DNA from 2 places in the Alkalihalobacterium sp. TH-98 genome. Region 2 is predicted to be linked to the other one. Evidence: a T-box and tRNA genes for the amino acid it is inferred to sense, from the RefSeq annotation. Region 2 holds a T-box; the other holds one or more tRNA genes.
What was found. A T-box is a leader RNA that pairs with one kind of tRNA and senses whether it is charged. The one in region 2 lies ahead of ileS (isoleucine--tRNA ligase), so its partner is inferred to be a tRNA-Ile.
Positions count from the first base shown of each region.

Region 1: it has a tRNA-Ile gene. The T-box ahead of ileS (isoleucine--tRNA ligase) is inferred to sense a tRNA for this amino acid. The anticodon was not compared.

Region 1 is NZ_JBYCKM010000027.1:98,503-115,096, forward strand. Features, by position in the region: gene AC2VNP_RS10880 (metal ABC transporter permease) at 1-710, shown strand, start outside; gene AC2VNP_RS10885 (metal ABC transporter permease) at 787-1,641, shown strand; gene AC2VNP_RS10890 (Fur family transcriptional regulator) at 1,641-2,069, shown strand; gene AC2VNP_RS10895 (hypothetical protein) at 2,097-2,684, opposite strand; gene AC2VNP_RS10900 (DUF4190 domain-containing protein) at 2,806-3,210, shown strand; gene ispG (flavodoxin-dependent (E)-4-hydroxy-3-methylbut-2-enyl-diphosphate synthase) at 3,323-4,411, opposite strand; gene AC2VNP_RS10910 (hypothetical protein) at 4,687-5,055, opposite strand; gene AC2VNP_RS10915 (MFS transporter) at 5,159-6,382, shown strand; gene AC2VNP_RS10920 (DUF1002 domain-containing protein) at 6,517-7,389, shown strand; gene AC2VNP_RS10925 (NfeD family protein) at 7,750-8,391, shown strand; gene AC2VNP_RS10930 (DUF1189 domain-containing protein) at 8,451-9,257, opposite strand; tRNA gene AC2VNP_RS10935 (tRNA-Asn) at 9,592-9,667, shown strand; tRNA gene AC2VNP_RS10940 (tRNA-Met) at 9,676-9,752, shown strand; tRNA gene AC2VNP_RS10945 (tRNA-His) at 9,776-9,851, shown strand; tRNA gene AC2VNP_RS10950 (tRNA-Ile) at 9,857-9,933, shown strand; tRNA gene AC2VNP_RS10955 (tRNA-Ser) at 9,977-10,069, shown strand; gene AC2VNP_RS10960 (undecaprenyl-diphosphate phosphatase) at 10,174-11,001, opposite strand; gene sodA (superoxide dismutase SodA) at 11,276-11,887, shown strand; gene AC2VNP_RS10970 (MFS transporter) at 12,024-13,310, shown strand; RNA gene ssrS (6S RNA) at 13,386-13,563, shown strand; gene AC2VNP_RS10980 (peptidoglycan D,D-transpeptidase FtsI family protein) at 13,734-15,761, shown strand; gene AC2VNP_RS10985 (hypothetical protein) at 15,812-16,300, opposite strand; gene AC2VNP_RS10990 (hypothetical protein) at 16,321-16,594, opposite strand, start outside.
Region 2 is NZ_JBYCKM010000045.1:456,048-472,641, forward strand. Features, by position in the region: gene sigG (RNA polymerase sporulation sigma factor SigG) at 1-721, shown strand, start outside; gene AC2VNP_RS17890 (YlmC/YmxH family sporulation protein) at 889-1,143, shown strand; gene pgeF (peptidoglycan editing factor PgeF) at 1,292-2,125, shown strand; gene AC2VNP_RS17900 (YggS family pyridoxal phosphate-dependent enzyme) at 2,141-2,815, shown strand; gene AC2VNP_RS17905 (cell division protein SepF) at 2,842-3,288, shown strand; gene AC2VNP_RS17910 (YggT family protein) at 3,308-3,565, shown strand; gene AC2VNP_RS17915 (YlmH family RNA-binding protein) at 3,577-4,350, shown strand; gene AC2VNP_RS17920 (DivIVA domain-containing protein) at 4,434-4,928, shown strand; T-box leader at 4,985-5,216, shown strand; gene ileS (isoleucine--tRNA ligase) at 5,631-8,393, shown strand; gene AC2VNP_RS17930 (TraR/DksA C4-type zinc finger protein) at 8,542-9,192, shown strand; gene lspA (signal peptidase II) at 9,360-9,845, shown strand; gene AC2VNP_RS17940 (RluA family pseudouridine synthase) at 9,845-10,750, shown strand; gene pyrR (bifunctional pyr operon transcriptional regulator/uracil phosphoribosyltransferase PyrR) at 11,015-11,560, shown strand; gene AC2VNP_RS17950 (solute carrier family 23 protein) at 11,749-13,047, shown strand; gene AC2VNP_RS17955 (aspartate carbamoyltransferase catalytic subunit) at 13,246-14,136, shown strand; gene AC2VNP_RS17960 (dihydroorotase) at 14,137-15,420, shown strand; gene AC2VNP_RS17965 (carbamoyl phosphate synthase small subunit) at 15,417-16,505, shown strand; gene carB (carbamoyl-phosphate synthase large subunit) at 16,525-16,594, shown strand, end outside.

The DNA.
Region 1 (16,594 bases), on a different contig from region 2:
CAGCTAGTTTGCTATTGGGAAAATATTTTATTTTCTTTCAAGGACTTAATCCTCTATACATGGGAATGGGGGCAGCAGTAGGAGGGTCTTTACTTATTGAGAAAATTAGAAATGTATATAAGTTTTATCAGGAATTAGCGATACCGATCATTTTATCCAGCGGTATTGGGATTGGGGTTGTTTTTATCTCCTTAGCCGATGGATTTAACAATGATTTGTTTAATTATTTATTTGGCAGTGTTATTACAGTTAGTCGTTCTGATTTATATACGGTTTTAATTATCTCTATTATTGTAATTATCATTACGACATTTTTGTTTAAAGAGATGTTTTATTTATCTTTTGATGAAGAACATGCTAAAGTTTCTGGGTTAAATAAATCTTTCGTCCATCTCGTCTTTATTATTATTGTAGCACTTGTTATTGCTGCTTCGATGAGGATCGTTGGAATTCTACTAGTATCAGCGTTAATGACACTTCCAGTTGCAGCTAGTATGCGCATTGCAAAAGGGTTTAAGCAAATGTTTTTTTACTCGATTTTGTTCGGAGAAATTGCAGTAATTGGAGGATTAATCACGGCGTTTCAATTAGATTTGGCACCAGGAGGAACAATTGTTATCATTTCCGTTCTTATCTTAATGATTTGTTTATCCATTAAAAAGGTGAAGGATAAATTTACTTATAAACCAAAGACGAGTGTAAGTACATAAACCTAAAGTGTTCTTTATTGTCTTAAGGTCTGTTCTAAAGTAAAATCAAATAACAGATTAAAGTAGGAGTACATGGATGTTAGATCTATTATCAAATTTAACTTTTATTGAACGAGGAATGGTCGCAGCGTTCTTAATTGGTTTCATCTGCCCATTGCTCGGTTCATTTTTGCTCGTTCGCAGAATATCGATTATTTCAGAATCTTTATCGCATATTACATTGACAGGAATAGCTGCAGGTGTATTGCTTACGCAAACATTAGCCGTTTTTTCAACTGTTAATCCGCTATATTTCGGTTTGCTGTTTGCGTTTATTGGATCATTATTAATTGAAAGATTAAGACAGGTGTACAAGGATTTTCAGGAAATTGCTATTCCAATCATTTTATCAGCAGGAGTGGGGTTAAGCGCTATCATTATTAGTGTGTCCAAAACAGGCTATAACCAATGGTTTATGTATTTGTTTGGAAGCATTGTTAGTGTCACGTTACAGGACTTGTATTTTATGATTGCGACTTCAATATTGGTGCTAATTATCTTGTTTTTATTTTATAAAGAATTCGTGGCAATATCGTTTGATCAGGAATTTGCAAAAGTTTCAGGGATATCCATTAAACACTTAAATTTTATCTTTTCCTTTCTAATCGCCTTAGTTATTGCAATATCCATGAAAGTCGTCGGTATTTTATTAGTCGGGGCAATGATTGTATTGCCTGCAGCTGCTGCGATTGTGTTTGCTAAAAGCTTTAAGCAGCTTCTAATGTTATCCGTCTTTTTCGGTCAATTGTCAATGGCAACTGGATCGTATTTTTCTTATCACTTAAATATAGCAACTGGTGGTGGAATTGTATTATTTGCAACCATTTGGCTTGTGGTGGCGCACATTCTATACCATTTGATTAAAGGAAAGCGAAGGGAGAGAAATTCTTAATGAACGTTACGCAAGCAATGGAACTCTTAAAGGAGAAAGGATACAAATATACAAAAAAACGTGAAGAAATGCTTCGTCTTTTTGCCGATGAAAAGCGGTACCTTTCTGCTAAAGATGTTTTAGAGAAGATGTATAATGATTACCCAGGTTTAAGCTTCGATACGATTTATCGAAACTTAGCAACGTTTGCACAATTAGAAATTTTAGAAGTAACAGAATTAGAAGGTGAAAAGAAGTTTCGGTTTTCTTGTTCAACAACGCAACATCACCACCATTTAATTTGCTTAGATTGCGGAAAAACAAAAGCTGTACACAGTTGCCCAATGGAAAACATCAATATTACATTCCCAGACTTTGAAGTCACGGGACACAAGTTTGAAATATATGGGTATTGCAAAAGTTGTGCACCTGTCAGCACTACCTCATAAAAAAGAAGGAAAGGTAGAGATCGACTCTTACCTTTCCTTTTCTTCATTTTTTAACCATTGTTCCACCCAATGGGTTGCTTCGTTCCAGTTCTCTACTCGTATTACATTTTGCGGTGCAGAAAGACGATTATAAGGCGTATCGAACAAAACAACTGGTATTTTACACTCTTCAGCAATATCACATGCATTATCATGTTTATCTTCAAAGAAGATATCAAGCTTATGATCTTTTACGGCATTAATTTTATCATGACTGCCAATAAGGTTAATCTTATCGTAAGGAAGCTTTTTTGCTTGAAACCATTGCTCGGTTAAATCATATAAATGATCTCCTCTAGCGCTAATATACACCATTTTATGGTTTTCTTTCCAATTATGTAATGCATTTTTTGCATAAAGGGCTAAATCTGCTTTTGAATAAATATGACCCTCATGCTCTTTTAACCATTGCCAAAATTGTTCCGAAGTAACACCCAATACTTGAGTTAAATCATATTCAGTTATATCATCTAATGTAATATTTTTGTTAAAGTGCTTATTTAAATATGGAACGAAAGTAGCTGGATCTGTTACTGTACCGTCGATATCAAAACCAAAAACTCTAGATTTCTTCATAATTCACCTCGTATATTAAAATAAATCGTTTCCTATGCATGCAATCATTGTCACCTATAATCAGAGCATCGTGAGTCATACTATTAATGCTCCCCCAAATATAGAAAGCGAGGGATTAGTTTTGGCTGACAATAACAATTTCAACAACAACTTTAACGATCGTGATACTCGTACGATCGACTTAAGACCAGAAGAAAGAGACCGCGAAAGAGTAGACACATTTGAAGAGGAAACGGCTGCTGAAGTTACACCAATGACAGGTGCTTTTGGTGGTCGAACAGAAGAACGGGAAGAAACAGCTGAAGCAAACTATGATGATGCAACTGCATCAGGCCGTGGTGTTGGTACGTTTGCTATCGTGCTTTCTATCCTGTCATTATTCTTTTTACCGATCCTTTTAGGTGCATCTGGGATCATTGTCGGGTTCGTTGCGAGAAGAGCTGGTGCGAATGCACTTGGTAACTGGGCGATCGGTATCGGTGCGTTGTCCATTATCTTAACTGTCTTCTTTTCACCATTCTTCTAAATAGGGTCAAAGCAGGAATCCACATCACCTAAATTTTGAAGGGGAGTTATTGAATAAGCACACGCGACTAGCGTGTGCTTATTATTGCATGATTAAGATATAATTTCCAGTTTTATTCTTGTTTCGCTAATTTTTCTTGAGCGATTTTGTCAATTTCTTTCTTTAATTCTTCAACCATTATTTCCTCGGGAACTTTTCTTACTATTTCACCATGTCTAAATAATAAGCCTTCTCCACGAGCCCCTGCAATACCAATATCAGCCTCGCGTGCCTCACCTGGACCATTCACAGCACAACCAAGAACAGCTACCTTAATTGGTGCTTTAATTGTTGAAATATAATCTTCAACTTCATTCGCGATTTTAATTAAATCAATCTCAATACGCCCACACGTTGGGCATGAGATCAAAGTCGCAGCATTTGCAGCTAAACCGAATGATTTTAACAGTTCACGAGCAACCTTTACCTCTTCCACAGGGTCAGCGCTTAGTGAAATACGAACCGTATTTCCAATACCCATGTTTAAAATCGCACCTAATCCTGCCGCGCTCTTTATTGTACCAGCAAATAGTGTACCTGACTCAGTAATACCTAGGTGCAGTGGGTAACTAAAAGCTTTAGCTGCTTTCTCGTAGGCTTCAATCGCTAAGTTAACGTCAGATGCCTTCATCGAAACGATAATATCATGAAAATCAAGATCTTCAAGGATACCGATGTGATGCAGGGCACTTTCGACCATTCCATCAGCTGTTGGATACCCATACTTATCTAGAATTTTCTTTTCGAGTGAACCAGCGTTAACTCCAATACGAATGGGAATACCTTTTGCTTTGGCTGCTTTTACAACGGCCTCTACTTTTTCTCTTTTTCCAATATTCCCAGGGTTAATTCTTATTTTATCCGCTCCACCTTCAATGGCTTTCAAGGCAAGCTTGTAATCAAAATGTATATCTACAACGAGAGGGATGTTAATTCTTGCTTTAATAGCAGAAATAGCCTCTGCTGCGCGCATATCTGGACAAGCTACTCTAACCACTTGACAACCTGCTTCTTCTAACCTGTGGATTTCTGCCACTGTTGCTTCAACATCATGAGTTTTGGTTGTTGTCATACTTTGGATAACGACTTCATTGTTTCCGCCAATCGTAATCCCGCCAACTTTCACAGGTCGAGTTTGGGTTCGATGTGTGATTTGGGTCATGAATCATTCGCCCCTTTTTAAAAAGATAGGAAATTATATAATTCGAGAATGTCTAGCTTCAGCGCCCAGCGACTAGCAAGACTTCACTCACCTGCTTAAGATAAGCAACATCATCTCACTTGAGACCGCGTGTATCTTTTATCTCATGCGAATGGCTCCAGTACTAACGCCGCTAAACGGGTGCTTGCGCTTTTCTTATTTTCAACTATATATATTGTAATAAACGACATACGTGTTTATTTTATCAGTCTGTCATTTTGTTTGGCAAGGTATTGTTACTCTGATTTTGAATAAAGCGGAAATAGATAAGTTTTTCCAACCTGTATATTATCCGCTGCCACACCTGGATTTAATTCTTGAAAATCATAAACGATTTGTTGGATTGATGCAGGTACGGGCCCTTCATGCAAATGTTCTACAATGGATAGAACGGTATAGCCATTTTGAACAACGACTTCTTGAGCAGGAAACGGTTCTTCTTCAACAACAATATTAGGGTAACTTTGTGAACTTGTCTCGTTAGTTGTTGGTTTATCTGCTTTGGGTAAAGTACCAGTAGATAGATCATAATAAATGCTATAACAAATAATAAAAAGAACGGTGATAAAGATCACACTGTGTTTAAAGCTGAATTGGGTACTCAATGGCTTGTCCTCCCTAATGTGAGTAAACATCTTAACAATATATATTCAGCAAGTGTAAAAAATATGACTAATTTTTTTCTTTTTTTTAGGAGGGGGAACACAGATGAAAAAGGAGACTTCTACAACAGTAGTTATTTACATCATTGGTTTACTGCCTTTTGTCATGGTAGTCGGGAATTCAATGTTTATTCCAATTATCCCGGATATACAGCATGCATTACAATTAACTGCGGTAGAAGGCGGCTTAGTTCTTACTGTATTTTCAATTCCAGCAGCACTTATGATACCGATCATAGGTTTAATTTCAGATCGGGTAGGAAGAAAAAAGGTGATATTAGCTTCACTTCTTTTTATTATACTAGGCAGTTTATTTTCTGCCGCAGCCCCAATATTTTTTGAGGGTCAAGGCGCCTTTTCAATGTTACTTTTAGGTCGGTTTCTCCAAGGGATAGGAGCAGGGGGAACCGCACCGATGGCAATGGCTTTAGCTGGTGACCTGTTTGTAGGTATAGACAGAAGTAAAGCGCTAGGTACAGTGGAAGTGTTTAACAGCCTTGGAAAAGTAATAAGTCCTATAATTGGTGCTTTTATTGCAGTGTATTTATGGTTTGCCACGTTTTTTATTTATTTCTTTCTAGCACTTTTCGCATTTATTGGAATAAAGATATGGATTAACGAGAGCAGGAAGAAAACTGAGCCTGTAGGTTTAAAAGAATACCGTCAGTCAATGAAAGAAATTATTCTTCGCGAGTTTAAATGGCTTGTTCCTATATTTTTCGCTAGTGGAGTGGGTTTGCTCCTTTTATTTGGTCTTATGTTTTTTATGTCCTTTTATCTAGAAGAGAGCTATGGAATTTATGGGACAGTGAAAGGAATATATTTAGCGTTGCCACTTGTGTTTTTAACTGTATTCTCATATTGGACAGGTAAAAATATGGGGGATAACAAAGATCATGTCAAACGTTTTCTACTGCTAGGGTTGAGTTTACTCGTACTCAGCTTTGCATTCCTTATTTTTTTTCATGGTCTAGTAAGTTTGTTATTCTTAATTTCGTTGGCTTCAATTGGTCTAGGTTTTTTTCTCCCAGCAGCTAATACTGCAGTGACGTCCTCTATTGGAGTGAATGAAAGGGGCTTAGTCGTTTCCTTATACTCAATGATTCGGTTTTTAGGAGTTGCTCTCGGTCCTATTACGTTTAGTGTTTTAATGTACGAGCCTGTGGAGTTGTTTTTCTCTTCATTTTTTCTAGTAGGAATTTCATTTGTCCTTCTCATTTCCTCATGGACATGTATACCTATCTTAAAGGATTGTGTTTCTAGAATATGAGAAAAGATGGTGAAGTTTTAAAGTTTTACACACACAAATAGGACAAAAGTCACTTTAAATTTTGCTCAAAAAATAGTTTTCTTAAATTTAGGATGTCAACTATTTGATTGAGATCTTCAAAGGAGATGGATGATATGAGTTTTATGAAAAAGAAATTAATACCTCTACTTTTAGTGTTTACAATTTTAATACCGAGTTTAGTTGCAGCGGATGCAGCACCTGGAGATATGATTGTCACACTAGGAGCCAATTTAACAGATGAACAGAAGCGAAGCATACTAAATGAAATGGGTGCACCAGACGATGTAGAAATTATCTATGTTACAAATGAAGAAGAACATCACTATTTAGGGAATTATGTGAGCAGGGCTCAAATTGGGACGAGAGCGATTTCTTCTTCCATGATTACTTTAACACAATCTGGATCTGGACTTAATGTAGAGACAAATAATATTAACTGGGTTTCTGAAGGTATGTATGCAAATGCTCTTGTAACAGCAGGAGTAAAAGATGCAGATATTTATGTAACTGCACCATTTGAAGTTTCAGGGACTGCTGGTTTAACAGGAATTATTAAAGCGTATGAAATAACCGCTGATATTCAAATTCCAGAAGAGCAAAAGCAAATTGCCAACGAAGAAATGGTCCGAACAGGTAAGCTTGCTGAGCGAATTGGGATGGAAGAAGCTACAGAATTAATGAACCGGATTAAAGAGGAAATTGCTCAAAATCCAGTTGAGTCAGAGGAAGACTTACGTGCTCTCATTCAAAGGATAGCTCAAGAATTAGGAGTCACTTTAACAGAGGAAGAGTTAAACGGGCTCGTTTCATTATTTATGCGTTTAAAGGATTTAAATATTGATTGGAACCAAGTACAAAATCAAATTGGAAAAATTCGCGACAATTTAGGAGATTTCCTAAATCGTGAAGATACACAATCATTTATTGCATCTTTATTAGATGTGCTTCAACGATTTATTGAAGCGATTAAAGGCTTATTTAGATAAAAGGATAGCTGACTCATAAGCTCATTGAGTCAGCTTTTTTAAGCGGTTAATCAGAAGTACTTTAACCCCGACATCATTCTTTAAATTACTATCTCTTAAATACACCACCTTAAGTATGTATTTTCGGCTAAGATTTGATAAAATTTTAAACAAGAAGTGATTTTGTTTTCACGGGAACAAATGCGTTTGTAGAAGCAGGTTGGTGTCTCGGTGAATCCTCGGCTATTGATTTGGTGAGACGCTTATCTTTACTCATATTTTTTTTCATATTTTTCACCTCATTTATAGTTTAACCAAAAAATGAAATGAAACTTATCTCATTTTATTTCGTATATTAAATAGGACTGGAGGTTGAATGGAATGGATGTACTTAATATTGCGAGTGTCGGGTTTCTCGTTGTTTTTTTAGGAACACTTTTCTTATTTGGAGAATTACTGGTTAAGGTTAAAGGAGTTTTTGGTGTTCTAGGTATTGCAATCATGGCTGTTTACTTTTCTCATCATATTGCCGGTGATACAGGAATTTGGGTCGTATTACTGTATATTACTGGACTAATTCTAATTATTGTTGATGGAAAGGCAATTAGTGATGGTACGATCGCATTTCTAGGGGCTATCCTAATGATTGTAGCTTTGGCTATTCCGGCACCGAGTTTCTTATATGGGGCATTAGTAGCAATGGGATTAGTTCTTGGTGCAGCATCTTCACTATTATTTCTAAAGGTGTTTCCTTCTAGAAACTTATGGTCAAAAATGACTTTAAGAGACCGATTAACTGGGGAATTAGGGTATAACTCAATTAATGATAAGTATAAAGAGTTGATTGGAAAAAGAGGAAAAACGATAACGCCTTTCCGTCCAATTGGTACGATGGAGGTTGATGGAAAGCAATATAGTGCTACTAGTGAAAATAATTGGTTAACACAAGATACAGAAATAGAAGTTGTTTCTGTAGATGGTACGCGTATTGTTGTAAAAAAAGTAGAAAGTTCTAACAAATAAAACAAGGTAGAAAAAAGGCTGTTGAGAAATGTTCTCAACAGCCTTTTGTTTTTTTTTGATTAGTTATTATAAGGGTTACTGGCTTCAGCGTTTTGCGGGCTAGTCTTAGGCTTTGGAACATACTGCAAAACTTTATATAACATGAAGATAGCAATAGCCCAATAGAAGAAGAACGAAAATGGAATAATAAATCCGAACGCCTCTGTCAAATTAAAAATAGCTGTCGGCAGTGTAACAGTATAAGCTGATAAAATCCAAAGATGTCTGTATTTCAAGTTTAATTGCGCTTTGTTTTTTAGCATGAGTCCAATTAAAGCTAATACGGTTACTCCAATAAATTTCATTGCTGTAAAGAAAAGGTATAATACTAACATGAAAACCGTTAAAATCACAGGAAGTACATCGGCTATACTATTGACTAGACCTGAGATTTCTTCTTTTGTTAAGTTTAAATTACCAAGATCACGGTACCTAAAAGTCTCTGCTATTCCATCAGTGATAATAACTGCTTCGCGTTCGAGCATCGCAAGACCGTTATCATATTCGTCCATATCATCAACCGTTAGTTGTCCAGTAGGGTCGAGGATAAAAACGCCAGCTTCTGTCCCATCAATGTAAGGTTCTGTTATATCTGATGTCAAAATACCATTTTGAAAAGCAAAATCAGGCATATCCTCTTCTAGTGATGTAGCTAAATAGTTAATACCCTGGTAGGCGGTTGTTGATAACTGAATTGCACTTGGAATCGAAACAACCGCCATTAATAAGAATACATAAAAAATGGTTTTTCCAATCCCTTGAAACCGAAATAAGGCAATATCCTTAGGGGAATACAAACTTTTAATTAGCTGTTTAAAAATATTCATGTATAATGTCTACTCCTTCTTATTAAGCTTGTGTTTATGTGTATAGATTTCCGTCAAGCCGATTGTAGAGTGTAACAATCACGGGTGAACCTAGATCAAAAACAATTTACGCAGCTGGACCTATTAAGTAACTACCAACATACATTTTACAAGAGAAAAAATAATGGTACAAGAGATGTCCTGTTTCAATTAGGTGACGACTTTTTTTCAGAAATAGCTTGTCATTTATAACAGATTGTGATATATTACTTTTCGTCACCACCTTTTCAAGGTTAGGTCTCGTGTGTTGACTAAAGTTAGTTTTTTGAGTTATAATATTAGTTGTCTTTATTATTCCACAGTAGCTCAGTTGGTAGAGCAATCGGCTGTTAACCGATCGGTCGCAGGTTCGAGTCCTGCCTGTGGAGCCATTTATTTTGGCGGTGTAGCTCAGCTGGCTAGAGCGTACGGTTCATACCCGTGAGGTCGTGGGTTCGACTCCCTCCGCCGCTACCAATTTTCTTAAACTCAATAAAATGGCGGTTGTGGCGAAGTGGTTAACGCACCGGATTGTGGTTCCGGCATTCGTGGGTTCGATTCCCATCAGCCGCCCCATTTAAGGACCCTTAGCTCAGTTGGTCAGAGCGGTCGGCTCATAACCGATTGGTCGTAGGTTCGAGTCCTACAGGGTCCACCATATTAGACGTTGGAAGTTCAACACATCTATAAAACATATATTCGGAGGAATACCCAAGTCCGGCTGAAGGGATCGGTCTTGAAAACCGACAGGCGGGTTAAACCGCGCGGGGGTTCGAATCCCTCTTCCTCCGCCATAACATTACATAATATAAGCTTATGACTGAAAATATTCAGTCATAAGCTTTTTTATTTTTCACGTTAGAAAGGCTTCGTCATGCATAGGTTTTTATTCAGTTCATTATACTACTTGAATGTCATTTAGAAAGATCCACGTGATTGTACCGAGGGCAATACAATAGATAGCGAAGTATGTGAGCTTAGCCTGATTTAGCATTTGGATCAGCCACTTAATACCGATAATTGCAAAGATAAATGAGGCAATACAGGCGATGGCAAGTTCAAACCCAATACCTGCAAAAGTCTCTGCGGTTAGTTCGGGTATTTTTAAAATGGTAATACCTAAAATGACAGGGATCGATAGTAAGAAAGAATAACGAACAGCTGTCTTTTTATCCAAACCACACCAAAGTGAAACGATTAAGGTACTGCCTGCTCGCGAGATTCCTGGTATGACAGCGAGAGCTTGGCCGATTCCAATAATTATACAATCTTTCCAAGTCATTTCCTTTACCGTTCGACTTCCAACATTAATACCGTGTTCAATAAGTATTAAAAACAACCCTGTCACAATTAATGCTGCTCCAATTGTTGAAGCTTGGGTGATATTATCCCCTATCAAACCTTCAATTCCTTTACCTACACCCATTGTAATTAGAGTAGCACCTATGATAAGCCAGGCAAATCGATAGTTTGTTTTCGCTTTTTTATTCTTATAAAATAAGTAAGCAAAGAAATCTCTAATAATTTCAAGTAAATCACGCCAAAAAAAACAAATGACGGCTAGTAAAGATGCTGCATGTAGAAGGACTTCGAAAGTCAAGTTGCTCGTAGACATTTGAATACCTAATAGCTTTTCAGCAATGACCAAATGTGCTGAACTAGAAATCGGAAGAAACTCTGAAATACCTTGAATAATGCCTAATAGAAGAGCTTCAAACCAGTTCAAATCCACACCTCCCATATTTGTATGTATTTCACAATATGGGGTTTGTCCGTTAAATATGTATGTTTTGATTATAATTTTAAAAATGAGGGAAATGTATGGAGTGGTAAAGTAGAAACAGCAGTTAAATACATATACATATCAATTGCATGTTATACGTTTTTTTGATAATGTAAATATTGAGCAACTTAGTAAACATTTCTGTTGCTTAAATTTATTAACTGTATTGGATTACTTTATCAATTATTTGAAAACAATTGCTTAGGGAGGAATTAAAATGGCAAAACATGAATTACCTGCATTACCTTATGCTGCAAATGCACTAGAGCCTCATATTGATGAGCAAACAATGAATATCCACCACGGGAAGCACCATAACACATATGTGACTAACTTAAACGCTGCTTTAGAAGGTCATGATGAGCTTGCAAGCAAGTCAATTGAAGAACTAATCAGCAACTTAGACGCTGTACCTGAGAATATTCGTACAGCAGTAAGAAACAATGGTGGAGGCCACGCTAACCACTCTTTATTCTGGACGCTTTTAAGCCCGAATGGTGGCGGCGAACCAACTGGTGACTTAGCTGCAGCTATTAACAGCAAATTTGGAAGCCTTGACAGTTTTAAAGAAGAGTTTGCAAAAGCTGGAGCTACACGTTTTGGTTCTGGTTGGGCTTGGTTAGTGGTTAACAATGGTGAGCTTGAAGTAATGAGCACTCCAAACCAAGACTCTCCAATCATGGAAGGTAAAACTCCGATCTTAGGTTTAGACGTGTGGGAGCATGCATATTACTTAAATTACCAAAACCGTCGTCCAGACTACATTAACGCATTCTGGAATGTAGTAAACTGGGACGAAGTAGCTAAGCTATATAGCCAAGCTAAATAATATATCATAATATGAACACCGCTAACCTTATATAGTTAGCGGTGTTTTGGTTATATAAGAGTACGAGCACACGATAATTGTTGCATAACGTTTATCGAAAATCGCCAAACTACACCTAAGGTGGTGTAGTGACGGCATGAAACTGTTGCAAAAATTAGTTGGTGATGTAGAAGTAAACCGAGATTTAGTCCTGCTGTTAACAATTGGAGGACTGTATGCTCTGAGCATTGCTTTATCTAACACATTTGTAAATGTATATTTATGGAAGCAGTCTGGGGAGTTTCTTGACATTGCTCTTTATAACTTATCATCTGTTGTTATGCAGCCGATAACCTTTATTCTTGCAGGAAGGTTTGCAAAAAAAATTGACCGGGTTATCGTGTTGCGGCTAGGAGTCAGTTTCCTATCCGTTTTCTTTTTTACAGTCCTATTTTTAGGTGAAAATGCGGCACAATACTTAATTTTGTTAGGCTCGTTATTAGGGATTGGCTTTGGTTTTTACTGGTTAGCATTTAATGTATTAACTTTTGAAATTACAGAGCCAGAAACACGAGATTTTTTTAATGGATTTTTAGGGTTACTTACTTCATTTGCTGGGATGATTGGTCCGATATTAGCCGGCTTTATCATTACGAGGATGGAGAAGCTTTTCGGTTATAAAATTATATTTGGGATTTCTCTAACGTTGTTTGTCATTGCTGTTATTACAAGTTTATTTTTGAAACGACGACCTGCAACAGGTAGTTTTTCTTTTCTCTCTGTCCTAAAAGAGCGAAAGCGGAATGACAATTGGAGGCATATTCTTCATGCGCATTTCTTCCAAGGATTAAGAGAAGGAACATTTGTTTTTGTAATCGTCGTGTGGGTTTATATCGCAACAGGCAGTGAACTTGCAATTGGTACGTATGGATTAGTAGCTTCAGCGGTTTCGTTTATTTGTTACTTTCTAGCGACTCGACTTATGAAACCGTCTTTTCGAAAAAAATCCATATTGATTGGTGGGACGATCCTTTACTTAGCTATTTTCATTATCATAACAGATTTAAACTTTACTCGTCTTATTATTTATGCAGTTGTCATCTCTATTGCTTACCCAATGTTGCTTGTTCCATATGTTTCTCTAACTTACGACGTAATCGGAAAAGGATGGAAGGCAGCAGAAATGCGAGTTGAATACATCGTTGTTCGAGAATTATTTTTAAATTCCGGGAGAATTACTTCCGTTCTTGCTTTCATCTTTACGATTACCGTGTTTAACGAAGAGCATGGAATACCTGGACTTTTTCTCATATTAGGTGCCGGTCATCTTGTAATTTATTTCTTTGTTAGAAAAGTAAAGATACCACTCAACAAAGGCGGTGAAACCTATAGTTTCTCTCGTCAACAAAAAGGAGAGGGCGATAGTGGGGGGACATCTGTCTAAAATTGTTGAAAAAATGTGGGAAAGCAAATCATACCTTTAATATTTCTTATTTTTTATGTTATAATATCTGTAGACAACAACCTGCCGTGTTAGTTAGCTTCTACTTGTTTCGAACCGTGGATTTAAAAAGGGAGTTCTACATTAAAGATTTGACAACATGCCTATTTTTTGGACGTTGGAGAATTTTTTGCGAACACCCACCTACGAGTGTAGGTTCTTGAAACAATAGGGCAACGGCATACGCGGGTTTCTGAATTAAAAACCATACGAGGCTGACTCAAAAGTGTCTGTGCTTCTCAATTAGGAGAGGTGCTTGACACTTTACTATTGGGTCAGCTTTTATTTTGAATTCATATAATGAATGTTTATCCTTTTTGAACTGCGATATTTAAAGGGAAGTAATTCTATAGAGAGGGAATGGAAATGACAAATCAAAAAAAGAAAAAAAATCATGTCCCAGCTCGTTTGAATCTATTATTTTTTGCTGTATTTATATTGTTTTCTGCACTTATTCTTAGATTAGGTATGGTTCAAATTGTCCAAGGGGAAGATTTCACCCGGGAACTGGAGCGAACGAGTAATGTTACGACGAGAATCGATGCTCCTAGAGGTATTATGTATGATCGCAACGGTAATATCGTTGTTGATAACGAAAAACAACTCTCACTCACCTATACCCAGCCGCCACGACCTTCTGAACAAGAAAAGTTAGAGGTTGCCGAGAGATTAACAAATTTTATTGAGTTAGATACTTCTAGTATTACTGAGCGTGATATGAAAGATTATTGGATCTTAACTCGACGCGAACAGGCACTAGATAAGGTAACAGCCGAGGAGAGAAAAGGTTTAAGTAACAATGAAGAATATCAATTGACGTTAGACCGCATTACGGAAAATGATTTAGCAGAAATTACCGAAGAAGAGAAAAAGGTATTAGCCATAAAGCGTGAAATGGATCGAGGGTATGCACTCTCGCCTCAAAGGATAAAACAAGGTCTTACAAAAGAAGAAGCACACGGGATTATTGAGCATCTGCCAGATCTACCAGGAGTTGAAATTTTGCTCGATTCAACACGTAAATATGTCTTTGATGATACATTTAAGAGTTTCTTTGGTCGTACAGGTTCAATTCCCAGAGAAAGTTTAGATTTTTATTTATCAAGAGGATATGAAAGATCCGACATTGTGGGAACGAGTTTTCTTGAACTTCAATATGAACAAGCTTTACGAGGGGAAAAAGCAGTAGTAGAAAATATTACGAGTCGTGGTTCAGTCATTGGCACATCGTTAGATAAATTAGGGCAACGAGGAAATGACCTTGTTCTAACGATGGATATGGAGCTGCAAAAACAAGTAGAAGAAGTTCTTAAACGTGAAGTAGATAAGAATAGAGGAGCTTACCTTCGTACTCCTTCTGCATATGTCGTGATGATGGATCCAAAGACTGGAGAAATATATGCAATGGCGGGGTATGAAGGAAATGATTTTGATCACTTTGGTGTCGTCAACAAGGCGTTTGAGATGGGGTCAACTGTTAAAGGGGCTACTGTTTTAGCTGGGCTTCATGCAGGTGTTATAGGTCCCAATACCATTTTCTATGATGCTCCAATTACTGTATCAGGACAAGGTTTCCGGTCTGTAACAACGATGGGTAACATTAACAGTTTGACAGCCTTAGAAAGGTCATCGAACATTTATATGGCTCATATTGTTATGAACATGGCAGGTTATAATTACTCTACCAAATGTTGTTTTAGAGATATGCCTGGCGCATTTCAAAATTTTCGAAACTATTTAAATCAGTTTGGTTTAGGTGTGGAAACAGGAATTGACTTACCATCTGAAGGGCTTGGACTTAAAGGTGATAATAGTTTACCTGGTAGTTTAATTAACTTGTCTTACGGACAATATGATACGTACACTCCGTTACAACTAGCTCAATATGTTTCAACCATTGCAAATGATGGTTATCGTATGCAGCCTCGGCTGGTTAGAGAAATAAGAGAACCTAGTTCGTCGAAAAATGAATTAGGGAGGGTTATTACTCAATTTCACCCAACTATTATGAACCGAGTTGAAATGAGTGATGAGCATATTAGACATGTACAGCGAGGATTTAGGCAAGTTGTAACTGGTTCAAGGGGAACGGGAAGGCATTTTGCTAATAAACCTTATCAACTTGCTGGGAAAACTGGTACTGCTCAGGTACTTAATAATCAAGGTAATAACCAAACGTATGTTGCATATGCACCGTACGAAGACCCAAAAGTAGCAGTTTCTATTGTTGTACCCAATGTTAATAGAAACACGAATGCTACAATTTCTAGAAATATTCTGGAAGGGGTCATGGACGCATTTTTTGAATTAGAAGAAAAACGACAAAACCCTTCATTCAATCTTCCAGCTGAGAACGATGTGGAAGACGAGAATAGCGAAGAAGAAACGAACTAAAAAAAGAGGCTGACGGAATAAGTCAGCCTCTTTTTATTTGGTTTTTTCTATCATTGTGTAATCGTCAAAGCTATCTCTTCAACTGTCATTGTACTATTTAACTCAAATTCACCTGCTTTGATTTGTTGTGTTAGTTCATTGTCACGAAGAAATTGTAAAAATTTCTCTGTCTCGTCTAATACATTTACTTTTTCCAAATAGTTTGCCACGTCCATACTACTCATACCGCTTTGAATTTCTATAATAGTATAATGAATCGTTTGAGGTTGTGGAACGACTTCCTCCTCAAGTGGCTCTTCTGTTCGTTCGGCTTCTTCTTTTCCTTTTAATAGGAGGTCGTATTCTTCCTCATCAAGAACAATGAAGCCTTGATCTTTCAGGATATCCATCATTTCTTCACTACTTAATTCAATTTCCGGTATTTCAATATCATCTTGTTCAATTTCAATATGGGTTGTCTGAAAAAAGTACATATATGCAAATACACTAGTAGCAAGTAAAATTCCTGCTGCAACTCCCTGTACTGTTTTTTTCGCCATTATATCCCTCGTTTCTATCTTCATTCCTTCCGTTGATATGTAGCAATCAATCCAAGGACTTCACTCTCTGATAGAGTTGTTAGATCCGCAATTTTTTCTATAGAATATCCAGCTTTATAATAGGCTGTAACTTCATTTAAAAGATCATTGGTTGTGTTTTTCTTTGGTGTCTGAGTAAAGTATGCCTCTTCACTTCCTGATAAGATCTCTTCTTCTAAAATCGTAACCTTTTTCTTTAGTTGATATATTTCTTGCATGAAAGTCATTGAGAAACTTTCTAATTGGTTTTCGAGG
Region 2 (16,594 bases):
GGAAATGCGTGAATTATTTACGCAAATGCAAAGCGGTGACATCAGTGCCCGTGAAAAGTTAGTTAATGGGAACCTTCGTCTTGTCCTAAGCGTAATCCAACGCTTTAATAACCGTGGTGAGTATGTAGATGATCTTTTCCAAGTTGGTTGTATCGGGTTAATGAAATCAATTGATAACTTTGATTTAAGCCAAAATGTAAAATTTTCTACATATGCTGTCCCTATGATCATCGGTGAAATTAGAAGGTACTTAAGAGACAATAACCCTATTCGAGTATCTAGGTCTTTACGTGATATTGCTTATAAAGCATTACAAGTTCGTGACCAGCTAATGGCTGAAAAGAACCGAGACCGAGAGCCAACGGTACAAGAGATTTCTAAAGTACTGGATGTTCCAAAGGAGGATGTTGTTTTCGCTTTGGACGCTATTCAGGATCCGGTATCCCTTTTTGAGCCGATTTACAATGATGGTGGAGATCCGATTTATGTAATGGACCAAATAAGTGATGACAAGCAAAAAGACGTTAATTGGGTCGAAGAAATCGCGCTGCGTGAGGCGATGATCCGATTAAATGATAGGGAAAAACTAATCTTAAATATGAGGTTTTTCCAAGGGAAAACACAGATGGAAGTTGCTGATGAAATCGGGATCTCACAAGCTCAAGTATCAAGGCTGGAAAAAGCCGCTATCCAACAAATGAATAAACACGCACAAAGCTAATAAAAGGCTGAGTAACATGATGCAAATGTTACTCAGTCTTTTTATTTAATCAACCTTCTTATACATACGAATAGGTCATCAGTTTTCCTTATTTTTGAGATATTATCGGTTGTTTTATCATATAGATGAAGTAATACAGCATGGTCAAAAGAAAGGATGATTCCAACATGATGAAAATATCTGATTTACAATCTAAAGACATCGTCAACATGGAAAATGGCAAGCGCTTAGGAAATTTATCAGACTTGGATATCAATTTAACAACAGGTCAAATTGATGCAATCATTATTAATGGTACAGGAAAGATGATGAGCTTTTTCAATAGAGAGACTGAAGAGGTAGTGATTCCATGGGGGAATATCGTTAAAATTGGAAACGATGTTATTTTAGTGCAAGTTCCAGAACCGTATCAGCGTTATTAATGGCTAGATATTAGCAAAAAAGTGCTTCATCGACGAATCTTAATACTTTTTACATGAAGAATATGTTAAAATAGATAAAAACAATCAATATTATGGCAGTTTTTGTTGATTGGGACTTTGATAAAAAACATGGATAGGAAGTGATTTTTTGGTCCATGAACCGTTTATCAAGACGGAAGATGATCTATTATTAATTTCTGAATGGAAAAAAAAGGGTTATAACTTAACTGCAGGGTTTACGACACGTCTAGGAGGGGTTAGTCAATCTCCATACGACTCCTTAAATGTGGGATTACATGTTTCTGATGAAGACTCTATTGTAATAAAAAACCGGCAAATGGTATCTGTTAAGCTTGACTTCCCAATTGAGCAGTGGGTAGTAGGTGAACAAATCCATGACTCAGGTATAAAAAAGGTAACTAGAAGCGATGTTGGAAAAGGTGCACAATCATTGAAGTCAGCTATTAAAGACATCGACGGTTTATACACAAAAGACAAAAATATTCTACTTGTCAGTTTGTATGCAGATTGTGTCCCGTTATATTTTTTTGCACCTAAGCATGGAATGATAGGTTTAGCACATGCTGGATGGAAGGGAACAGTTGGTAGAATTGGTCCGAAAATGGTTGAAATGTGGAAGAATGAAGGTATAGATACAAATGATATTTTAGTTATAATTGGACCCTCAATTAGTCAAGAAGAATATGAAGTGGATAAAAATGTTATAAGGGCAGTTGATCAAGTCTTACCTCAAAAAGATGCTCCACCTTATGTTAAATCGAGACCTGGTCATTTCCTCTTAGATTTAAAGAGATTAAATAAACAATTACTTATTGCTGCTGGTATTCCAAGTCATTGTGTAAAAACTAGTCAATATTGTACAGCTCGCAAAACCGACTTGTTTTTTTCACATCGAAAAGAACAGGGTCGAACAGGAAGAATGATGAGTTTTATAGGTTTGAAAAGTAATGAAGATCTATAAAAGGAGGACGATCGATTGACAGTAAAAGATAACTTACATAAAATTCATGAAGAAATTAATGCAGCCTGTCAACGGTCAGGACGCAACTCGAATGATGTACAGATAATCGCAGTTACTAAATATGTATCTGTCGAGAGAACTCAAGAAGCATTGGATGCGGGAATTATTCATATTGGAGAGAATAGATCTGAAGGACTAATAGAAAAAGCACAATCTGTAGATAAGGAACCCATTTTACACTTTATCGGTTCTCTTCAATCAAAAAAAGTAAAGAATGTCGTGGAACATATAAGCTACCTGCACTCTTTAGATCGTCTATCTTTAGCTCGAGAAATACAAAAAAGGTGGGAATCTTTAGAGCCTTTGAAATGTTTTGTACAAGTGAATGTTTCTGGAGAAGAATCTAAATCAGGACTTAATCCTAATGAAACGATTCCTTTCATCCAAGAGCTCGCTCAATTTCCAGCCGTTCAAGTAGTAGGGCTTATGACAATGGCGCCGTTTGTAGAAAATTCAGGAGATACAAGACCTGTTTTTAAGAAACTTCGACTTTTACAACAAGAAGTACAAGCCTTATCTCTTGACCATGCACCATGTAAGGAATTATCAATGGGTATGTCAAATGATTACATAGTCGCAGTAGAAGAAGGCGCTACTTTTATTCGTATTGGATCTTCGCTTGTTGGGTAAAGATTGAGCTCAAAGGAGGAATTTAAATGGGGATGAAATCGAGGTTTAAACGTTTTTTTGAATTAGAAGAAGATGGACAAGGTTATGAATCATACAATGAGGAAGTAGCTGCTACACAAGATGAAGTGCCACAATATCGGAGAAGTGAAAAGCAGGCGAAAAATCAAAATGTCGTAAGTTTGCAAAGTGTTCAAAAATCAGCAGCAAAAGTTATTTTGATTGAACCGAGAACATATGATGAAGTCCAGGATATTGCAGATCACTTAAAAAACCGTAAGGCAGTAATTATAAATTTACAGCGAATATCAAATGAACAAGGAAAGCGAATTGTCGATTTTTTAAGTGGAACGGTGTATGCTATAGGAGGAGACATTCAAAAGCTTGGAATAAGTATATTCCTTTGTACTCCAGATAATGTAGACGTATCCGGGTCAATTTCAGAAATGATGCAAGAAACATTTGAACAACGTTAGAATGGTGGTGGATAATTAAATGCAAGGAATTGGAGCTTTACTAAATTTAGCAATTATGGTTTATTCATACATGATTATTGCTTACATCTTAATGTCATGGTTTCCAAATGCCAAGGAGTCTTCAATCGGTCAATTTCTAGGTTCAATTGTTGAACCTTACTTAGCACCGTTTCGTAAATTTATTCCTCCTTTAGGTATGATTGATATTTCCCCAATTGTAGCTATTTTTGCCTTATCATTTGCAAGATATGGAGTTGCTGCATTATTCGGGATGTAATGGTGTAAAGGATGAGTATTTATCAACATTTTAGAAATGAAGAAAGATCATTTGTAGATCAAGTATTGGACTGGAAACAGGAAGTGACTGTTCAATATACCTACAAATTAACTGACTTTCTTGACCCAAGACAACAAGACATTATAAAAACAATTATAGGTAAAGATGAGGAAATAAGCCTCTCCTTTTGGGGAGGCACTTCTTATACTGAACGTAGACGTGCGTTGCTTTCACCGCCCTTTTTTGAGCTTTCAACGAGTGATTTTCATGTTCAAGCTTTTGAGTTACGTTACCCTAGAAAGTTTATCACTTTAGAACATAGAGACGTGTTAGGTTCACTAATGGGTTTAGGGTTAAAGCGTGAAAAATTTGGTGATATTGTAATAAATGATGAAGTAATTCAAATAATCGCTGCTTGTGAGGTTGCTGGTTTTCTTGAATTAAATTTACAAAAAGTTGGACAAGCTAAAGTTAAAATTGTACCAATAAGTGATGATGATATCGTCCAAACCAATGAGGAGTGGTCAGAAGAATTTACAACCATCTCTTCTTTAAGGTTAGATACATTACTGTCTGGAATGTACAACATATCACGTACTAAATCTTCTCTATATATAGAAAGAGGTTTGGTTAAGGTCAATTGGAAGACGATTGAAGATGCTTCATTTCAAATTCAGGAAGGCGATTATTTTTCTGTAAGAGGATTTGGAAGAAGTAAGTTGATGTCGGTTGCCGGGTCTACAAAAAAAGGGAAAATTCGCATAGTTTTTGGTAGAAAAAAATAATTTTATCATAGAAAAAGAAGGGAATACTCTTTTTCTGTCGAATATATCTAAGAATTTAACGACAAGATTTGGAGGTGGAGTTCGTGCCTTTAACACCGCTTGATATTCATAATAAAGAGTTCACACGCGGATTCCGTGGTTACGATGAGGATGAGGTTAATGAGTTTCTTGACCAAATCATAAAAGATTATGAAGCTGTACTACGGGAAAAAAAGGAAATGTTTGAACGAGTACAGGACCTTGATGGAAAGTTAGAGCATTATAATAAAATTGAAGAGACTTTAAATAAATCAATTTTAGTTGCTCAAGAATCTGCAGAAGAGGTTCGTCGTAGTGCTCAGAAAGAAGCACAATTAATAGTGAAGGAAGCAGAGAAAAATGCTGATCGTATCATTAACGACGCGCTAACAAAATCAAGAAAAGTAATGATGGAGATTGAAGAATTAAAGAAACAAGCCTCTGTTTATCGTATTCGTTTCAAGATGTTAGTTGAAGCACAATTAGAAATGCTTCAAACAGATGATTGGGATGAAATTACAAAGGTTAATGAATCTGTAGAAAAAGAAAGCGTTGAATAAGGTTTCTTGACACAGATAATATTTATGTATTATAATACCTCTCAAATTGAAAAGAGTTAATAACTATGATAGGGAGAGTACCTTTATCATGCTTCATAATAGCGAGTCAGGGGCGGTGGAAGCCTGATGTGAAGGATAATGGGAAAATCACCCTTGAGTTCTATACCGAAAGTTAAATTCTAGTAGGCTATAGCGGTTTATTCCCGATACGAATGAGAGTGAATAATAGCAATGAATCTTGCTGTTATTTAGTAGGGTGGTACCACGGGTAACCTTCTCGTCCCTATAAGACGAGAGGGTTTTTTTGTTGTCTTGATTAAGGAGTATTCTCTTTACGTACCTAGAGGCTATAGTCCATAGTCCATAATTCACTCACCGCTCACTTCTGCTTTACGCTTTGTCTAGCTACAGACGCCATCGGCTCGAGGTCGCTTTGGTCCATCAAATGTGATCAAAGGGCGGGTCACATACTGCTGGCCCTCCAGCGCTTGTCGCCGATAAGCAGGCGTCTTCCGCTTTTCGTGATGTCTAGCTACAGCGTCCAGCGTCTAGTGGACTTCGCTCTCCTCCTTACGATAAGGCAACATCGTAACGCTAACGCTATACGTGTTTTCTTTATCTCATACGGAGAGGCTCCAGTCCATACGCCGCTAACGGGACGCTTCCGCTTTTCTTTTTACATATTAACTAGGAGGAACAAGAATGGAATATAAAGACACTTTATTAATGCCAAAAACAGAGTTTCCGATGCGTGGAAACTTGCCAAATCGCGAACCAGAAATGCAAAAAAAATGGGATGAAATGAACATTTATGATAAAGTTCAACAACGTACAGAAGGACGCCCATTATTTGTTCTTCATGATGGACCGCCGTATGCAAATGGTGACATTCATATGGGACACGCATTAAATAAAGTATTAAAGGATATAATTGTCCGATTCAAATCGATGAGTGGTTATCACGCACCTTACGTTCCAGGTTGGGATACGCATGGCCTTCCAATTGAGACCGCACTTACAAAAAATAAAAAAGTAAAGCGTAAAGAAATGAGCGTTGCAGATTTCAGAAAGCTTTGTGAAGAATATGCTCTTGAGCAAATTGATCGTCAACGCGAACAATTTAAACGTTTAGGTGTTCGTGGGGACTGGGAAAATCCATACATTACTTTAAACAAAGAATATGAAGCTCAACAAATTAAAGTTTTCGGTGATATGGCGAAAAAAGGTTATATCTATAAAGGATTAAAGCCTGTTTACTGGTCGCCATCTTCTGAGTCAGCTCTTGCAGAGGCTGAAATTGAATATCATGACAAACGTTCTCCTTCGATTTACGTTGCTTTTCCAGTAACAGACGGAAAAGGTGTATTAGATGGAGATGAAAAGATTGTCATCTGGACGACAACCCCTTGGACGATTCCAGCTAACCTAGGGATTACGGTACACCCTGATCTTGAATATAGCGTTGTTCAAGTTGAAAATGATAAGTTTGTTGTTGCTTCAGGGCTGTTAGAAACACTATTAACTGAATTAGAATGGGAAACTCACAGTGTTGTGAAAACATTTAAAGGTGAGCAATTAGAACATGTCATTGCTAAACACCCTATTTATGACCGTGAATCACTTGTAATGTGTGGTGACCATGTAACTCTTGATGCAGGTACAGGTTGCGTTCATACTGCACCAGGTCATGGGGAAGATGATTATATCGTCGGGCAAAAATACAATTTAGATGTTTTATGTCCAGTTGATGATAAAGGTGTAATGACGAAAGAAGCTGAAGGATTTGAAGGGTTATTTTATGACGAAGCGAATAAACCAATCACTGAAAAATTAACTGAAGTAGGTGCTCTTTTAAAGCTCTCTTTTATCACTCACTCGTATCCGCATGATTGGAGAACAAAAAAACCTGTCATATTTAGAGCGACTGCACAATGGTTTGCTTCAATTAAAGATTTTAGAGAAGAATTACTTCAAGCCATTAATGAAGTAGAGTGGATTCCATCTTGGGGAGAAACACGTCTTTATAATATGGTACGAGATCGTGGAGATTGGTGTATTTCACGTCAACGTGCATGGGGTGTACCGATTCCGATTTTCTACGGTGAAGATGGAGAGCCTATTATTACGGATGAGACAATCGATCACGTTTCTCAATTATTTAGAGAGCATGGTTCAAATATTTGGTTTGAATGGGAGACGCAACAACTTCTACCTGAAGGGTTTACTTCATCTCATAGCCCAAATGGGACATTCACTCGTGAAATGGATATTATGGATGTGTGGTTTGACTCAGGGTCATCGCACCAAGCCGTTCTTGTAGAGCGAGATGACCTACAACGTCCTGCAGACTTATATCTTGAAGGATCAGACCAATATCGTGGTTGGTTTAACTCGTCGTTATCAACGAGTGTTGCTGTTTCAGGTAAAGCTCCTTACAAAGGTGTATTAAGTCATGGTTTTGCTCTTGATGGTGAAGGTCGTAAAATGAGTAAATCTATAGGAAATGTTGTTGTTCCTAATGATGTTATGAAGCAATTAGGAGCAGATATTCTTCGTTTATGGGTAGCTTCGGTTGATTACCAAGCAGATGTACGTGTTTCAGATAATATTTTAAAACAAGTTTCTGAAGTATATCGTAAAATTAGAAACACATTCCGTTTCCTTTTAGGAAATTTAAATGGGTTTGATCCTGCTACGGATGCTGTACCTGTTGAAGACTTACCAGAATTAGATAAGTACATGCTTGTTAAATTACATGATGTAATTAACAAAGTTACTAAAGGTTATGAACAGTATCAATTCTCTAATGTATATCATGCGTTAAATAATTTCTGTACAGTAGAGCTAAGTTCTTTCTATATGGATGTTGCCAAAGATACATTATATATTGATGCGCCTAATAGTCATGCACGTCGTTCAATTCAAACAGTAATGTATGAAACAGTTGTAGCACTTGCTAAGCTTGTTTCACCAATTTTATCTCATACAGCTGATGAAGTTTGGCCTCATATTCCAGGAGCTGAAGGTGAAAGTGTTCAATTAACAGATATGCCGAAAGCTGAAACGTTTACGAATGTTGATGCGCTTGTGGAAAAATGGGACCGAATTATGAATGTTCGTAATGATGTTTTAAAAGCACTGGAAAATGCCAGAAATGAGAAGAAAATTGGTAAATCTTTAACCGCACAAATTGTATTATATCCTTCACAAGAGTTAATGCAGACGTTTGAAAATATAGACTTACAAAAATTATTTATCGTATCGCAAGCAGTGGTTGGTGGCGAAAAAGAAACGGCTCCAGAACATGCGGATGTATATGATGATTTAGCAATCGTTGTTGAAAAAGCAGAAGGTGAAACGTGTGAACGTTGTTGGGTCGTTTCTAAAACAGTAGGACAAAATGAAGCGCATCCAACATTATGTACTTCTTGTGCAACCATTGTTACTGAAAACTATAGTGGCTAATTTTCAAGGAGAGGTTATTCTGTTTACGGATAACCTCTTCTTTATTTGTCATACATTACAAATGTTGTTTCGGCTAACAACAATCATTTCGGTCACACTAAAGGTGTACAAGTTCATATTTAGAGACTGTACAAAAAGGGGGAGAAGAATGCGACAATATGATGATTTAAGACGGGAACTTGAGCAGCGCAAAGCAAGCATAGAAGAACGTATTAAAGAAGCCGATCGTTATGGGTTAGCAGTTACTTCAAGCTTTTCAACAGGAGAGTTGTCACAATATGATAATCACCCAGCTGATACTGCTACTGACTTATATGAACGCGAAAAGGACATTGCCATCTACGAAAAGCTACAAAAAGAACTGGAAGATGTCGACTATGCGTTAAATAAAATGCAAAATGGCTCATATGGTGTTTGTGAAGTCACAGGGAAGCAAATTCCTTATGACCGCCTGCAGGCTAACCCGACTGCAAGAACTGTCGTTGAACACTCCAAAGGTCTATTAGCTAATCATCGCCCAGTAGAAGAAGCTGTCTTAGGAAACTTTGATGAGTATAACTTTGACAACCGTGATGATGAAACGGAGTTTGACGCAGAAGATGCTTATCAATCGGTCGCTTCTTTTAACGAAAATAGTATGGTCTTTGAAGATTCTTCACTAGACCGTACCGGAGAGTTAATTGGTTATGTGGAAGAATTAGAAGCTTTTGCTTCAACTGATATTTATGGTTATCAAGGAGATGACTCTGTCGATTTCCAAAGAAATATCCATTACGATCAATATTTGAATGAAAAATAAAAAGTAATCGAAGCTGGCTTTTTATATGTACAAGTGTCAGATAGCCCCTGACACTTGTGAGTCAGCTTAACCATTTGTGGTTAAACTATATAAGTATCGGGGTAAAAATAAGTAAAAAAAGACACTTTCATCATTTTATGCTAAAATGCTAACGTATGCATAATGAGATGGAGGAAATGACTTTGATTTGGTTATATTATGTTATTGCAGTAATCATTATTTTGTTTGACCAATGGACAAAATGGATTGTCGTACATTCGATGGAAATAGGCCAACGTATTCCATTAATTGAAAACGTCCTTTATTTTACTTCCCATCGTAATCAAGGAGCAGCTTTTGGTATTTTACAAGGACAGATGTGGTTTTTCTATATCGTTACAGTAGTCGTTGTAGGATTTCTCGTATATTACATTCAAAAGGAAGCAAAAAAAAGTGTTCTACTTGGGGTGTCTTTAGGTTTAATTTTAGGTGGAGCTATTGGAAACTTTATCGACCGAGTTTTTCGAGGTGAGGTTGTAGATTTTATTGATACTTTTATCTTTACATACAATTTCCCTATTTTTAATGTAGCTGATTCTGCTCTTTGTGTTGGGGTAGCATTAATCTTCATTAAGATTATTAACGACGAAAGAATAGCAAAGGGGAAGAAATAATGGAGCAATACGTATTTCAAATTAACGAAGAACAGGTAAGTGAACGAATTGATAAATTAATGACGACCTTTAATCCAGATTGGTCTAGAACCCAAGTTCAGCAATGGATTAAAGACGGAAATGTTACCGTTAATGGTGATACTGTTAAAACAAATTACAAAGTGCAATTAAACGATACATTAGAGTTAGAAATACCAGAACCAGAACTACTTGAAGTGGAACCAGAACCGATCGATTTAGATATTGTATATGAAGATGAAGATGTCATTGTTGTTAATAAACCACGTGGAATGGTAGTTCACCCTGCACCTGGCCATTATTCAGGAACACTGGTTAATGGATTAATGTATCACTGTAAAGATTTATCTGGAATAAATGGTGTGATCCGACCAGGCATCGTACACCGAATTGATAAAGATACGTCCGGTTTATTGATGGTGGCAAAAAATGATGTGGCTCATGAATCATTAGTAGAACAACTTAAAGCGAAGACGACAAAGCGAATATATAAAGCAATTGCTCATGGCGTTATCGCACATGATGTTGGTACAATTGAAGCACCCATTGGAAGAGATAAAAAGGACCGCCAAAGCATGACCGTTACAGAAGAAGGACGTGATGCGGTGACTCATTTTACGGTACTTGAAAGATTTGAAAACTTTACGTATGTTCAATGTGAACTTGAAACAGGTAGAACGCATCAAATCCGTGTTCATATGAAATATATAGGTTTTCCTTTAGCTGGAGACCCTAAATATGGACCAAAAAAGACTCTTGATATCGACGGACAAGCCCTACATGCATCTGTATTAGGATTTGTACATCCACGTACAAAAGAAGAGCTTGTATTTGAAGCGCCTCTTCCACAGGAGATAGTAAAATTACTTGAAGAGCTAAGAAGGTAATTGTTAGAAGTATCTAACTATTTTTAAATTATAAAAACCGATTGACTTTGTTGTCGAATAGTGGAATAATAACGATAACAACAATATAGATCCTTTAACTACAGTCCCGTGAGGCTGAGAAGGAAGCGGATTAAAGGTAACACAGGGTGGAGTATGCCCTTTTACTGAACATTCACTAAACCTCTCATCAGAAACGGTGAGAGGTTTTTTGTATAACGACCGCTTTCACGTTAGGACATACTAATAGGGTGGAGGTGTTTAAGTATGGCGAGAGTAATTTTAGACGAACAAGCAATTCGACGTGCAACAACTAGAATTGCACATGAAATAATTGAACGAAATAAAGGAATTGATAATTGTATTTTAGTTGGAATTAAAACTCGTGGTATTTATGTTGCTAAAAGGTTAGCAGAAAGAATTGAACAAATTGAGGGTGAAAAAATTCCAGTTGGTGAAGTTGATATCACCCTATACAGGGATGATTTAACTGTTAAGACAGAAGACCAAGCTCCTCTTTTAAAAGGCTCACAAGTTCCTGCTGATATTACCGACCGAAAAGTAATTTTGATTGATGATGTACTTTACACAGGGCGAACAGTTCGAGCAGCTTTAGATGCATTAATGGATTTAGGTAGACCATCACAAATTCAATTAGCGGTGTTAATTGATAGAGGGCATCGTGAACTGCCAATTCGTCCAGACTATGTCGGGAAAAATGTTCCAACATCTAAAAGTGAAATTATTACAGCGAAATTAAAAGAAGTCGATGAAATTGATGAAGTAAGTATTATCCAAAAGGAAGAAATTTAATAACGCTTCTATTTCTTTAAAGCAGTCCAGTGAGGCTGACAAGAGAGCTTTTATACTTCTTACTAGGACTATGTCCTTTTTAGAGTGTAAAAAACCTCTCGTCAACATTGGACGCAGAGGTTTTTTAATAATATCGACCATTTCAACAAAGCTTACTAACAAGAGAAACATTAAAGGAGGACAATTAAATGTCACAACAACAAGAAATTGGTATCAGAGAAGTACCAAGATATGATAAATGGTTAACTTTTAGTATTCAGCACTTATTTGCAATGTTTGGTGCAACCATCTTAGTTCCGTATTTAGTTGATTTAAGTCCTGCAGTTGCACTATTTTCAAGCGGATTAGGTACTCTAGCGTATTTGTTAATAACTCGTGGACAAATTCCAGCTTACTTAGGTTCATCCTTTGCATTTATCGCGCCCATTATAGCAGCCACGACAATCGGCGGTCCAGAAGGTGCAATGATCGGAAGTTTTCTAGCGGGTATCATTTACGGTATAGTAGCACTGCTAATTAAAGCGAGCGGCGTAAGTTGGCTGCTAAAAATCCTACCACCAATCGTAGTTGGACCAGTTATTATGGTTATCGGTTTAGGTTTAGCAGGTGTGGCAATTAATATGGCCATGTATGTTCCAGGGACACCGGAATATAGCGGCACATTATTTTCAATAGCGATTGTAACTTTAGGGATTACCATTTTATCAGCGTTCTTCCTAAAAGGGTTCTTCGGTCTTATTCCTTTCCTATTTGGGATTATCGGTGGTTATGTTTATGCTTACTTCATGGGGGTTATAGATTTAACACCTGTAAGAGAAGCACCAATCTTTGCAGTACCAGATTTCATCGTACCGTTTGTAACTTATACACCAAGCTTCAATTGGCACATAGCAGCGATTATGGTTCCAATAGCGGTTGTAACGATTTCAGAACATATTGGAGATCAGATGGTTCTTAGTAAAGTAGTAGGAAAAAACTTCATTAAGAAGCCAGGCTTACACCGTTCTCTATTAGGAGATGGAGTTGCAACAATGATCGCATCTGTCCTTGGGGGTCCTCCAAATACAACATACGGAGAGAACATTGGTGTACTTGCAATTACTCGAGTGTTTAGTGTATTCGTTATTGGTGGAGCAGCAGTACTCGCTATGACCCTTGCTTTCTTTGGAAAATTCGCAGCATTAATTCAAACGATCCCAACTGCCGTCATGGGTGGGGTATCGATCTTACTCTTTGGGGTTATCGCTTCATCAGGTTTACGTATGTTAATTGAAAATGGTATCAACATGGGATTAAAGCGTAACTTAATCATTTCTTCAACTATTCTTGTCATCGGTATTGGTGGAGCTTTCATCCAAGTTTCAGATGAGATCCAAATTGCCGGCATGGCACTAGCAACAATTATCGGGATTGTTCTACACTTAATTCTTCCTGATAAAGAAGTAAGTTATGGTACAAAATCAATGTTTGAAGACAACAACAATTAAATAAACCAATCATCCTTTAATAAAGGTCCAGTGAGGCCTTGAAGGGGTAGTTAGATAATATAGGCAGTTGTTTTTACTGTCTCTCTTCAAAGAGGATGACTCAGAACTAGGTGTAAACATCAATTAGGTGTTAAAGCTAAGTGAGCCATCCTCTTTTTTTATAAAAAAGAAGTGAAGATGAAGGAGAGGAAGATGATTATGCACGTATTAACGATGCCATTACTCGAGACGATTGAAATTCATCAAATCTTACATGATGCTCAAGCTTTCCTAAATGGTGACCGTTGGATGCCAAATCGAGAAACATTTGTAGCCAATCTTTTCTTTGAGCCGAGTACGAGAACAAAATTCAGCTTTGAAGTAGCAGAAAAGAAACTAGGCCTTCAAGTTTTAAATTTCGAGGCTCAAACGTCCAGTGTCACAAAAGGGGAAACATTATACGACACGGTCAAAACGTTAGAGGCGATTGGAACGAATATTGTGGTTATCCGTCACCAACAAGATCATTATTTTGATGACCTTATTGGAAGAATTTCTATTCCAATCATTAATGGCGGCGACGGTTGTGGACATCATCCTACTCAATCTTTACTTGATTTATTAACGATTAAACAGGAATTTGGAACATTCGAAGGATTAAAGGTTGTCATTGTAGGTGACATTAGACACAGTCGAGTGGCTAGGTCCAATGCAGAAGTACTTCATCGTCTAGGGGCAAGTGTATGGTTTTCAGGTCCACGCTCATGGATTGATGACAGTATTCCATATGGAAATTTTATTGATATAGATGATGCTGTTGAGATGGCTGATGTGATGATGATGCTTCGTATACAACACGAACGTCATGCTGTAAAGATGGTAACAACTAAAAGCGATTATCACCACCAATATGGATTAACAATCGAAAGAGAACAACGAATGAAAAAAGACAGCATTATTATGCATCCAGCTCCAATTAATAGAGATGTTGAAATTGCAAGTGAGCTTGTTGAATGTGAACGCTCGAGAATATTCAAGCAAATGACAAATGGAGTTGCAGTTCGAATGGCAGTCTTAAAACGTGCGATCGAAAAGGGAGGACTTAAATAAATGAAGACATTAATTAAAAACGGAAAACTACTCAGTGAAAATGGTGAACTTATAAATCGAGATGTCCTAATAGAGGATAGCAAAATTGTAAGAATTGGAAGCGAGTTAGAAGAACAGGCAGATGAAGTAATTAATGTTAACGGAAACTTAGTCATTCCTGGCATGATTGATTTACATGTCCACTTAAGAGAACCAGGTGGTGAACATAAAGAAACGATCGAAACGGGAACATTGGCTGCTGCAAAAGGTGGATTTACAACAGTTGCACCAATGCCAAATACAAGACCAGTTCCAGATACGAAAGAACAACTAGATTGGCTACAAAATCGAATTAAAGAAACAGCCCATGTTCGAGTTTTGCCTTACGCATCAATTACTATTCGTGAATTAGGTCAAGAATTAACGAACTTCGAAGAACTTGCAGAAAGCGGAGCGTTTGCTTTTACAGATGATGGAGTTGGGGTACAAAGTGCAGACATGATGCTTCAAGCAATGAAAGCAGCTGCAAAAATCAAGAAAGCAATTGTTGCACATTGTGAAGAAAATACCCTCATCCATAAAGGCGCAGTTCATGAGGGAACTTTCTCAGAAAAACACGGAATTAATGGTATCCCATCCGTGTGTGAATCTGTACATATCGCGCGAGATGTATTACTAGCTGAAGCTGCTGATGCTCACTACCACGTCTGTCATATTAGTACGAAAGAGTCAGTCCGTGTTGTGCGTGATGCAAAAAGAGCAGGTATTAAAGTGACGGCAGAAGTAACACCACATCATTTATTACTTTGTGATGAAGACATTCCAGGATTAGATTCAAACTATAAAATGAACCCGCCACTGAGAGGTAAGAAGGACCTCGAAGCTTTAATTGAAGGGTTACTTGATGGGACAATTGATTTTATCGCAACAGATCATGCACCTCATAGTGCAGAAGAAAAAGCTTTAGGTATGGAAAAAGCACCATTTGGTATTGTCGGATTAGAAACAGCCTTTCCATTGTTATACACAAACATGGTTGAAAAAGGAACGATTACATTAAAGCAATTAGTCGATTGGTTAACGATTAAACCAGCTGAAGCGTTTGGCTTATCATTTGGAACACTTGTTGAAGGTGTAGACGCAGACATTACAGTTATTGATTTAAATTCAGAAGAAACAATCATACCTGAAAGCTTTGTATCAAAGGGGAAAAACACGCCTTTTACAAACTGGAATTGTAAAGGATGGCCGACACACACATTTGTAGCTGGAAAGCTTGTATGGAAAAAGGGGGAGCAGCAATGAAAAGACAATTAATTTTAGAAGATGGAACAGTATTTGTTGGAAAAGCATTTGGTAGTGAGAATGAAAAAGTAGGCGAAGTTGTTTTTAATACAGGGATGACAGGATATCAAGAGATCTTATCTGACCCTTCCTATTGTGCTCAAATTGTGACACTAACTTATCCGTTAGTTGGGAATTATGGCATTAACCGTGATGATTTCGAGTCAATTGAACCAGCCATTCATGGATTAATTGTAAAAGAGGCTGCAATCCATCCAAGCAACTGGAGATGTGAAGAGTCAATTGATGATTTATTAAAAGCAAAAGGAATTCCAGGCTTAGAAGGAATTGATACAAGAAAATTAACTCGTCTTATTCGTAAGCACGGTACGTTAAGAGGGAAACTATGCGGCATGGATGTAAATGTTGAAGAAGTCGTAAATGAGCTTAACTCAACAGAAGAGCCAAATGATCAAGTAAAACGAGTATCAACTCAAGATCCATATCACTGCCCAGGACGAGGACATCGTGTTGTTTTAGTAGATTACGGTGCAAAGCATGGGATCATCCAAAACTTAATTCAACGAGATTGTGATGTAATTGTCGTGCCATATAATACAACGGCTGATGACATTCTTCGTTTATACCCAGATGGTATTATGTTGTCCAATGGCCCAGGTAATCCAGTAGATGTTCCAGAAGCGATTGAAATGATCCAAAATCTATTAGGGAAAGTACCAATTTTCGGAATTTGCCTAGGGCATCAATTACTTGCATTAGCATGTGGAGCAAGATCAGCGAAATTAACTTTTGGACACCGTGGTTCCAACCATCCAGTAAGAGAATTAGAAACAGGAAAAATCGATATCACTTCTCAAAATCACGGTTATACAATTGAAGAAGACTCACTTGAAGATACTCGTTTAATTGTCACACATAAAGCAGTAAATGACGGAACAGTTGAAGGTGTTGCTCACTTGGACTATCCTGCATTTAGTGTTCAATATCACCCAGAAGCATCACCTGGACCAGAAGACTCAAACCATTTGTTTACTAAGTTTATTAAGTTAATTGAAGAACATAAACAAAGCCGAGTGCGCGTTTAACAAATAAGGGGGAGACAACATGCCAAAACGTACGGATATTAAAAAGATTTTAGTGATTGGGTCAGGACCCATCGTTATCGGACAAGCAG